3 regions of the Bacillus sp. 41-22 genome follow, and region 1 is predicted to be linked to each of the others. Evidence: predicted binding sites of a transcription regulator. Region 1 holds the regulator's gene; each other region holds the start of a gene.

Evidence for each region. Region 1 encodes LexA, which represses DNA repair genes until DNA is damaged. Its sites were predicted from a motif close to CGAACATATGTTCG; they were not measured.
Region 2: the regulator LexA is predicted to act here: its motif matches at 1,892-1,905, upstream of LCF45_RS20450 (DNA polymerase IV).
Region 3: the regulator LexA is predicted to act here: its motif matches at 1,360-1,373, upstream of uvrB (excinuclease ABC subunit B).

Annotation. Positions count from the first base shown of each region.
Region 1 is NZ_CP084035.1:3,490,116-3,493,974, forward strand. Features, by position in the region: gene LCF45_RS17770 (bifunctional metallophosphatase/5'-nucleotidase) at 1-1,323, shown strand, start outside; gene LCF45_RS17775 (DUF896 domain-containing protein) at 1,364-1,603, opposite strand; gene LCF45_RS17780 (YneB family resolvase-like protein) at 1,649-2,305, opposite strand; gene lexA (transcriptional repressor LexA) at 2,447-3,061, shown strand; gene LCF45_RS17790 (DUF4097 family beta strand repeat-containing protein) at 3,165-3,859, opposite strand, start outside.
Region 2 is NZ_CP084035.1:4,011,931-4,015,789, forward strand. Features, by position in the region: gene mgtA (magnesium-translocating P-type ATPase) at 1-417, shown strand, start outside; gene LCF45_RS20445 (hypothetical protein) at 495-644, shown strand; gene LCF45_RS20450 (DNA polymerase IV) at 637-1,875, opposite strand; gene LCF45_RS20455 (hypothetical protein) at 2,018-2,224, shown strand; gene LCF45_RS20460 (tripeptidase T) at 2,276-3,394, opposite strand; gene LCF45_RS20465 (GNAT family N-acetyltransferase) at 3,522-3,859, opposite strand, start outside.
Region 3 is NZ_CP084035.1:4,907,960-4,911,818, forward strand. Features, by position in the region: gene uvrB (excinuclease ABC subunit B) at 1-1,287, opposite strand, end outside; gene LCF45_RS25355 (DUF4362 domain-containing protein) at 1,439-1,870, opposite strand; gene LCF45_RS25360 (hypothetical protein) at 1,918-2,538, opposite strand; gene LCF45_RS25365 (MerR family transcriptional regulator) at 2,535-3,296, opposite strand; gene LCF45_RS25370 (hypothetical protein) at 3,397-3,624, opposite strand; partial or broken gene LCF45_RS25375 (ATPase) at 3,641-3,859, opposite strand, start outside.

The DNA of each region.
Region 1 (3,859 bases):
TACTTAGAGTATGACATTGCAATTATCGGAAATCATGAATTTAATTACGGAATGGATATATTAAATAATGCTGTGGCTACTGCAAATTCCCCTTATCTATCAGCAAACATTTTAGATAAAAACAGAAAAGAACCTTATTTCGGAAAACCATATATAATAAAACATATTGAATCAAACATAAAAATTGCTATTTTAGGGGTGACAACGCATTACATCCCCCATTGGGAACAAGCACATCATATTAAAGATTTACAATTTGAAGATGCATTTGAAACAACAAAAAAATGGGTTTCTTACATCCGTAAACATGAAAAACCAGATTTACTAGTCGTAGCCTATCACGGGGGATTTGAACGTGATTTACAAACCGGAGTACCGACTGAAGTTTTAACAGGTGAAAACCAAGGATATGCAATGTGCCATGAAATTGAAGGCATAGATATTTTACTAACAGGCCACCAACACCGAGAAATCGCTCACACCGTGATTAATGGTGTAACAATTTTACAGACCGGATGCAATGGACACTCAGTTGGAAAAGTAACAGTAACATTCGAAAAAGCAGAACAAAAATGGGTGAAAAAAGAGAGTTATTCAGAGTTATTGCCCGTACAAGGAATTGCGGCAGACCAAGATGTTCTTTCCTTGGTTGCCAATTATGAAGAGAAAACACAAAATTGGCTTGATAAACCTATTGGAATAATTTATGGGGATATGCAAATTTCCGATGCTATGCAAACACGTTTGCAAGACCATCCTTTTATTGAATTCATAAATAAAATACAGATGGATATAGCTAATGTTTCAATTTCTTGTACAAGTTTGTTTCATAATACATCTCCAGGTTTCCCTAAACATGTAACAATGCGTGACATCGTTTCTAATTATATTTATCCAAATACATTAAAAGTAATTAGAATAACCGGAGCGGATATAAAAAATGCTCTCGAACTCTCTGCTTCTTATTTCACATTAAAAGCAGATGGAACCATCATCGTAAACCCTACCTATATAGAACCAAAACCACAACACTATAATTACGATATGTGGGAAGGGATTTCGTATGTATTAAACATTTCAAAACCAATTGGAGAGAGAGTAGAGTCTTTGCAGTATAAAGGCGCTCCTCTTAATATGAATGAAGAATATGACGTTGTTATGAATAATTATCGTGCAAGCGGTGGCGGGAACTTCTTTATGTTTCAAAATAAACCAGTAGTAAAAGACATACCAACAGATATGTCTGAACTTATCGCTAACTATATATTGAAGCATAAAAGGATAGAAGCAACGAAAAATGAAAACTGGAAAGTTATTAAATAACAATTTTAACAAATAAAAAAAGATGGGCTATGCCCATCTTTTAATTTAATTTTGCATTATCCTGCTTTTTTAAAGCTTTTAATTTCGCCGGTGTAACGTCCGTGCCTTCTTCGTTAACGACTTTAATTCCTTTTAATTCGTTTAACATATTTTGACGAAATCCTTTTAAATATTGTTCACGAAGCGATTGGCGCTCACGTTGTTCTTCTTCAGTTAAGCCTTCAGCTTTTGCTTTTTTCGCTAAGAAGTTAATGCGTTCAATGAGTTCTTGACTTGGCATCTCGAATCCCCCTTCTACTCAAAACTGATTATTATCATACAATAGTTAGTCCTCTTTATCAAGCAATTGCTTTGTATATTCTACATACCTTCGATGTACAGTTGCTTTTGAAACATCATGACCAAAACCACGAAGTGTTGCTGCAATTTCTTCAAAAGTTAATTCATTCCGGCGCAAACGTACAATTTCCTCAATTGGCACTTCTTTTTTCTCACGTCCTACGCTTAAATGACGATTTTTCAAATTATTTTCTGGACGAAATCCTTTCTCCACTGCTCTTTGCATGCCACGTTTAATTTTTAAATTGTGGATCTTTCTTTGATACTCTTCAACGATCCCAATTATATTTAGCACCATCGAATCAGAATCTGAAAGCTGTAATTCACCACTATGTGTGTGTGTATAAACTTTTATCCCCTCTTTATGTAAACAATGCATTAATGCAATCTTTGCATTTCCTCTACCAAGACGCGTTTCATCTTGTATAAGTAGTACATCAACTTGTTCATCTCGAATTGTATCTAGCACTTCTAATATGCCATCACGTTCAATTGTATAACCGCTAGCCTGCTCCTCAATTACCTTTGTAACATCCATTTGATAGCGCTCAGCTAAATGCAATAATTCATCTTTTTGACGCAATAATGATGTTTCCTGTTCTTCTTTTGTTGTGCTCACACGTGCATAAATAATTGCATTCATTTTGAACCCTTCTTTCTCACTATATTTTCCTTATAGTGTATCATAAATTTGCCTTTCGTTCGAACTTATGTTTGTAGAATGTTTTTTCGCATGTTATACTTAATAATAAGAAAAATGAAAGAAAACGAGGTGTTAGAAAACATGGAAAAGTTAACGAAACGCCAGCAAGACATTCTCGACTTTATTAAGCTAAAAGTACAAGAAAAAGGATATCCACCTTCCGTACGTGAAATCGGTCAAGCAGTCGGCCTTGCTTCTAGTTCTACAGTGCACGGACATTTATCACGACTAGAAGAAAAGGGATATATTCGACGCGATCCAACAAAACCACGCGCAATTGAAATTTTAGGTGACAACCGAACGGAAACACAATCTGTTATTCAAGTTCCAATCATCGGAAAAGTTACTGCCGGTTTACCGATTACAGCAGTCGAAAGTGTAGAAGATCACTTCCCACTTCCAGCTAGTATCGTTGCTGGAGCAGATCAAGTGTTTATGTTACGCATTTCTGGAGATAGCATGATTGAAGCCGGTATCTTTGATGGTGATTTAGTTGTTGTTCGCCAACAACAGTCTGCATACAACGGTGAAATTGTAGTTGCTTTAACAGAAGATAACGAAGCAACTGTTAAACGTTTCTATAAAGAAAAAGATCATTTCCGTCTACAACCGGAAAACTCTTCACTAGAACCTATTATTTTAAAACAAGTGTCAGTTATTGGAAAAGTAATTGGCGTATATCGTGATTTACATTAAAAATAATAAAAAGAAGATAATTCCCTTATTTATATAGGTAATTATCTTCTTTTTATATTTTGATAGATTTCCGTTCATTCAAAAGAATGCGTTTCATTAATTATTAACGCGTTTCAATAGTAACATCTCCAGCAGCGGTTTTACCGCTAATCTTTTTACTACCATTACCAATCGTTATATTTTTATTGTCTTCATTAAAAATTGTCACGTCTCCAGCAGCAGTTTGCCCAGTTATAACTGCATCTTGTGGTTTTTCCAATAAAGTAATATCTACATCTCCAGCAGTTGAACTTACCTCTAAATCATATTTAGAATCATGATCAATAATATCTATATCCCCACTAGCCGTTTTTGCTGTTACTTTCCCTATGACTTTTTTAAAATTCACCTCACCAGCTTTTGTAGACCCCTCCACACTCTTTGCTGTTACATGTTTCAAATCCACTTCTCCGGCGAGTGTTTCAACACTTACGCGGTCACTTTTCACATTACTTATTTCTATTTGTCCAGCGGATGAATTTACTTTTATCTCTTGATAAGAACGTTCAGGTACTAATATAGTCAATGTAGGCGTTTGAAATCCGAAATTGTAAAATGAAAAATCAAATGAAACACCTTTTTCTATTTCCCCTATGATTTTTAATGTATCACCATCTTCAGCAATACGAATCTCCTGTTTACTTACGTCTCCTTTTTGCTTTACATAAAAAGAGGAATCAGGAGATTTTTGGACAACAATATCTCCAGCATCTAACTTAACTTCTACATTTTTTAGCGTTTCGTTTTTAATTACGTCCT
Region 2 (3,859 bases), 520 kb from region 1:
ACTGCAAACTTGCGTAACTTCATTATTGGCATCGGTCCAATTAGCTCTATATTCGATATTATCACATTCGTTGTCATGTGGAATGTGTTCGGTGCAAATACACCTGGAGAACAATCGCTATTCCAATCTGGTTGGTTTGTCGTTGGGTTGCTAACTCAAACATTAATTGTCCATATGATTAGAACACAGAAAATTCCGTTCATTCAAAGTACAGCATCAATACCAGTTCTTATATTAACCGCTTGTATTATGGCAATCGGAATTTACATTCCATTCTCACCACTTGGTGCAGCAATTGGTTTACAAGCATTACCACTAAGCTACTTCCCGTGGCTCATAGGAATATTATTAGGCTATGCTTTCTTAACACAATTCCTGAAAAAGCTTTATATTAAAAAATTCCACAGCTGGTTGTAAAAATGAGAATGAGTGGGTATTTCTCACTCATTCTCAAAAAATATAAACATGTACTTATATGTATGGAGGTAACCATGATGATATGGTATGACATCGTATTAAGGTTATTTATAGCAATTATTGTAGGAGCTTGCATCGGAATGGAAAGACAATGGAGACATCGAATGGCTGGACCCTCTCTTCCATCTAAAAAAGAAGGGTTTAAATCTCTAAAACCTTCTACATAAACTTATTTTCTAATTTTTGCTGAAACGACTTTTCTTGCTTACGCAATAATTGACTACCTCTCTGTAAAAGAGGTGTTCCATACTTTTCATTAATTTGATCAATAACAGCAAGTAACGGCTCTTCTTTCGCATCTTCTTCGAATGAAAACAAATCTAACTGTTTCACTGATTCTGTCTTCCACTCTAATTCAGTAGCTGTAACACCTAACAGGCGAACAGAATCACCATCCCAGTGTTGCTTCCATAAACGTGATGCTGCTTGGAAAATAACCCGTTCTTCCCATATTGCATTTTTCAATTGTTTACTCCGTGTTACCGTGCGACGATCATGGTATTTAATCATAATTTGAATGTTATAACTAACGAGAGTTCGTTTTTGTAGCCTTTTGCTTACTGATTTCGATAATCTTTCTAACATATCAAGTAATTCTTTTTCTTCGTCCATATCCTTTGAGAAAGTCATCGAATTTCCAACGCTTTTATGTTGTCCCATTTGATTCGGATCAACTTCCCTGTCATCCATACCTTTTGCACGTTTTTGTAAATCAACACCGTGCTTTCCAATTTTAGCGCGAATGATATGCTCGTCTCCTTTTGCTAACTGTTCAATTGTATGTATATGAATGTCTTTTAGTTTTTCAGCTGTTTTCTCTCCGATTCCATGCATCTCTGCAACTGATCGTGGCCAAATAATTTCTGGGATATCACGTTTTCGAAGTACTGTAATTCCAAGAGGTTTTTTCATATCTGAAGCAGTCTTTGCTAGGAAAAGGTTTGGGGCAATCCCAATGCTACATGGAAGCTGTAACTCTGTTAGTAACGCTTGTTGAATCATCTTCGCTATTTCAAGAGGCGAACCGAGCACATAGCAATCTGTAATATCTAAATACCCTTCATCTATAGAAAACGGTTGTATTTTTTCTGTAAAACGGGAAAGAATTTGAAACATTTGAAATGAAGCTTCTCGATATAATGTAAAATTAGGGTGCCTCACAACTAATTGCGGGCATAATCGCTTCGCTTCCCATAGAGGCATCGTCGTACGTATTCCATATTCTCTCGCCTCATAACTACATGTTATGATAATCCCTTTTCTCTCTTTTTCATTCCCCGCAATCGCTAATGGCTTTCCTTGTAATGATGGGTCATGAGCAATTTCGACAGATGCGAAAAAACAATTCATATCTACATGTAAAATAACACGTCCATTTTTCGGATACATTTCTCGCATACTACTCACCCCTTAAAGAACATTTGTTCCTTCATTATATCAAATTTCTTTACACGTTATAATAATTATTGGCTTTTCTCTATCTATTTTTTGCTATACTGCACGTAACAAATGGATATTATTGTAAAGGAGGTGAATCGTTATGAAACAACATAATAAACTCAATTATGTATTTATTATTATTATAGTAATCCTTGCGATTAATTATTTGTTACTTCCCCTTTTTAACATTAACATTTACGCTTTAGGAATCTTCTCTCATTTCATACGTTTTGCAACAACTTATGTACTTCCGTGGGTCTTCTTATATTGGCTTATCCGCCTTGTGAAAGCAATTGAATCAAAATAAAAAAAGACGTGTAAACCATAATTGGTTCACACGTCTTTTTGACTTTATTACTTACTTCGCTACTTCTTCGATAATAGCTACAACTAATTCTGCTGTTTTCGCTAATTCTTCAACAGGAATTTTTTCATTTGTTGTATGAATTTCTTCATAACCAACTGCTAAGTTAACTGTTGGGATACCATGTCCTGCGATTACGTTCGCATCACTTCCGCCACCACTTTGGTGAAGAGAAGGCGTACGACCAATGTTTTCAGCTGCACGTTTCGCAACTTCTACAACGTGATCGCCAGCAGCAAACTTAAATCCTGGATACATAACGTTTACTTCAACGTCTGCATGACCACCCATTTCTTTTGCAGTTGTTTCAAATGCTTCTTTCATTTTTGCAACTTGTACTTCCATTTTCTCATTTATTAAAGAACGAGCTTCTGCAAAGATTTGAACATGATCGCAAACGATATTTGTTTGTGTACCACCTTCAAAACGTCCAATATTTGCAGTTGTTTCAGAATCGATACGACCAAGTGGCATCTTTGCGATTGCTTTTGCTGCGATAGTAATTGCAGATACACCTTTTTCTGGTGCTACGCCAGCATGAGCTGTTTTCCCGCGAATAATCGCATTCACTTTCGCTTGTGTTGGCGCTGCAACTACAATTTCACCAACTTTTCCATCACTATCTAATGCATAACCATATTTTGCAGTAATGCGCTCGCGATCTAACGCTTTTGCGCCAATAAGACCAGATTCTTCTCCAACTGTAATAATAAATTCAATTTTACCATGAGGAATGTTTTTCTCTTTTAAGACACGAATTGCTTCAAACATAGATGCTAATCCTGCTTTGTCATCGGCTCCTAAAATTGTAGTACCATCTGATACGATATATCCATCTTTAATAGAAGGCTTAATTCCATTACCAGGAACTACTGTATCCATATGAGAAGTGAAATAAATTGTATCAACACCGTCTTTTGTTGCTGGTAAAGTACAAATTAAGTTACCTGCACCATGACCAGTCACACCCATCGTGTCATCCTCAAATACTTCTACACCTAAAGCAGTAAATTTCTCTGTTAACACTTTGCAAATTTCTGCTTCAAATTTTGTTTCAGAATCTACTTGTACTAACTCCATAAATTCATTTACTAAACGTTCTTGATTAATCATAAGACTGCGCCTCCTGCACTACCATTATGTATGTAACAACATTAATTATAACAGAATTTCGCAAAAGTTTCGAAATACAAGACAAAAAACAGATGGTTAACACATCTAGATACCCATCTGCCTTCTATTACTCGTTTAACAATACCCAGCGCATATGATCTTCCCAGATGCCATTTACCATTAGCATTTTTCGAGATACACCTTCATATTGAAATCCTATCTTCGTCACTACTTGTATAGATGCTAAATTTCGTGGCATAATTGGTGCTTCTATACGATGTAAATGAAATTCTTCAAAGGTAACTTGAATTGCTTTTCTAAGCGCTTCTGTTGTGTAACCTTTATTCAATTCTTCCTTATCTAATTTATAACCGAGTACACAAGATTGATAAATTCCGCGAACAATTAGATTAAATGAAATACATCCAATAATTTTTGTATCATCACCCTTTTTAAAAATCCAAA
Region 3 (3,859 bases), 1.4 Mb from region 1:
TCCTTCAATTGGTCGTATATCAATTGGTGGATCTAAAAGCCCTGTTGGACGAATAATTTGTTCTATTGCTTTCGGTGACTGCTCTAACTCGTACGGTCCTGGCGTTGCCGAAACGTAAATAACTTGATTCGTTTTCTCTTCAAACTCATCAAACGTGAGCGGTCTATTATCTAAAGCTGATGGCAGACGGAATCCATGATCAACAAGCACTTGCTTACGTGCTTGGTCCCCGTTATACATCGCTCTTACTTGCGGAACCGATACGTGCGACTCATCCATAACGATTAAGAAATCCTCTGGAAAATAATCTAAAAGAGTATATGGCGTTGAGCCTGCTGGACGAAGTGTTAAATGACGGGAATAGTTTTCAATCCCTGAACAAAAGCCCATCTCGCGCATCATTTCTAAATCATAACGCGTTCGCTGTTCTATGCGCTGCGCCTCTAACAACTTACCGTTATCATTTAATTCTTTTAAACGCTCTTCTAATTCTTTTTCAATATTTTCAATAGCGACCTTCAGCTTTTCTTCACGTGTAACGAAGTGAGATGCCGGGAAGATTGCTACATGATCACGTTCTGCTAATACTTCACCCGTTAATGCATTTACTTCTCGAATACGATCTATTTCATCCCCAAAAAATTCAATTCGAATACAATGCTCATCAAGTGATGCGGGGAAGATTTCAACTACATCTCCGCGCACACGGAATGTACCACGCTTAAAATCAATATCATTACGTCCATACTGTACATCAACAAGTTCACGAAGCAATTGATTGCGGTCCTTTTCCATACCAACTCGAAGCGAAACAACTAACTCGCGGTATTCTTCCGGAGAACCTAAACCGTATATGCACGAAACACTCGCAACGATAATAACATCATCTCTTTCAAATAAAGAAGACGTTGCCGAGTGGCGTAATTTATCAATTTCATCGTTAATTTGCGCATCTTTTTCAATAAACGTATCCGTATGTGGTACGTACGCTTCCGGCTGATAATAATCGTAATAACTAACAAAATACTCCACAGAATTGTTAGGAAAGAAATCTTTCAGCTCACTATATAACTGTCCTGCTAACGTTTTATTATGAGCCATTACAAGTGTTGGTTTCTGCACTTCTTTAATGACATTTGAAATCGTAAATGTCTTACCCGTTCCTGTCGCTCCAAGCAACACTTGCTTTTTCTTTCCACTATTAATTCCCTCTACAAGCTTCTCTATCGCTCCCGGCTGATCACCTTGCGGGGAATACTCTGAGATAATTTCAAATGGATGTTCCAACTAAAAACCGACCTCCTCATAAAAATCTGTATTATTATTTTACCACGAATGCCCATAAAAAACCTAAAAAAACGAACAGATATTCGGTAAAGTTTTCGACAAGTTATATATAGAAAAAGGAAGGAATAAATACTTCCTTCCTCTACTAACTCTATTTTTCAAGTACATATAATAAGTCATATCCATTGCGCCCATTTTCATTCGTACAATCTATTAACCTATATGCCGTTTCTGATTCACGTTGCTCTTTAACAATCCTTTTACAACTATCTTTATGTAACCCTTTATGGTCACCAGCAAATTGATCTTGTCTATTATCTAACACATAAAGTATATCTTTCTCACTATGCTCTAACGTTTGAAAAACAGGATCACCTTCATGTGTATACTGTACAATTCTTATTTTATCAACTTTCCCTTGTTCCACATTCCAAATGAACTTCTCGAATTTATCTAGATTAGAAATTTCTGCCCCCTTTGCAACGACATCATTCTTCTTATCAATTGCACTGTTAGGTTGTGAACATGCTACTAAACTATAGAGAAATAAGCATATAAAACCTGTTCTTTTCCCTATTGTTATCCTCTCCTATACAAACTATTGGTATACTAGAAAAAAGCTACTTTCCTCTATGAAAGTAGCTTCTTGTTTCCTTTCTCCTTCTTCGGAAAAATAACATATGAAAATGAAATCGCAGTATCCACTAAAAGAATAATAGCCCATACTTGGCTTACACGGCTTGCTGTTTTATTTAAAACGATTCCTGACTCTAACCAATTCCCCCACTGTTCTACTGGAATAAGCCCATACATGAAGAAAAAGAATATATGAACCGCAATAAACAAAATAAGATGTAAAACCCAATTTTTTATTTCCTGCTTCGCATGCGCCATCCCTGTTACTTCAAGTGGTTCTTCGATAATAGGCGCCGGTTCATTCCGCCACTTCGCAACTAATTTTTGTACATATATATCTAATTTCTTCAAATCCTTTTTCCCATAAAAAACTGCATATAATAAAATGATTACCGTAATGATTTGAAAATTAGAGAACTTCCCTGTTTGATAGTAGTCCACTACTCCTAAAGTTAAAATAAACACTTCATTTACAAGTAGCACAATCCCCATAATAAAACTTGCCTTTTTCAAGCGAAATCCATACCTTAGTAAAAAGAATCCGATAGCTGATAACCAAAATACAATCTCTGCCCCAATTAAAAAATACCAACGATATTCTGCAAGTATACTCATTTATCCCTCTCCCTTTCGTCATATATACGAAAAGCCTCATCCATATATAATAGAAGCTCTTCTTCAATTGGATACATACTCATTTTCTGTGAATCTTCTTTTGACTTTCTTACTTCCCACAATTTATCTAAAAATGCTTCATCACCATTTGCCATCTCTAAACACTTCTGCATTAATTTCTTTGTTGCGCCTTGTACTTCATCACATGATGCTTCCTTACCGTCTTTCATAAAGTTACGTAGTTGCTTCAATAAATTTACCCATTCTAAAACATTCGGATCTTCTTCACTCATGTTCGGCAAATTATGAAGCAACTTTTGTTCTCCCTTAGAAAAAACTTCATTTTGAAACATCTCACGTATTCGCGGAGACTGTTTCGAAAGCTGAATGAGTTCAAACATAACTTTCCAATCCAGTTCTCCCTCCACATCTACTGAATAAACAACTGCCTGTAAAATACGTTCCATTCGATTAAATTTTTTCTGTTCTTCCTGTACAAATCTAAGTTGCTTTTCAAGCGATACTTTTAAATTGAGCTCATCCGTTATTAACATATTCGTAATCTCTTTTAATGAAAAACCCATTTCTTTTAAAAATAAAATTTGCTGCAAACGAACAACATCTCTCTCGCTATATAACCGATGTCCTCCATCAGTTTTCCCACTCGGCTTTAATAAATCAATTTGATCATAATAACGTAACGTCCTTACTGTAACCCCTGTTTCCCTCGTTAGTTCTTGAATTGAAATCAACTCCATCACCTCTTCTCCTTCATTATAAAAGATGACGTAACGTAACTTTCAAGTAGTTTGTAAAAAAAATACAAAAAGCTGTTTATACCTTTTGTATAAACAGCTGTTATGGAAATAACCCCTTTTGTATAGCACGACCACAAAATAAAATAATTGCCCCTACAACAACACTTGTTGCTGTTTTATGATAATGCGCTAAAATTAATAAATAGTATGATAAACCTACAGCACCAATCATAATACATACACTTGGCACTGGATTACGAGAGAAGTTTTGTATTCCCCAAAACAAAGCAAAAATAGCCGTAGCGACACATAATACCGGTAATCCCATCCCAGTTCCCCTTTTTCTATCTATTCCTTGTTGCTAACACACTCGTCGATGCCATACTTATTAATAAACCAAAAATAGCAATATATAATAACTCATTTACATGTACTACTTGCCTATCTAAATACTTATTTACACAAAGATACATAATGAACAAAAAAACGCAGCTTGTAATACAAATCGTAAAATATGACTTCATATTGTTCACAACTCGCTCATCAATTGACGGTACTCTCTC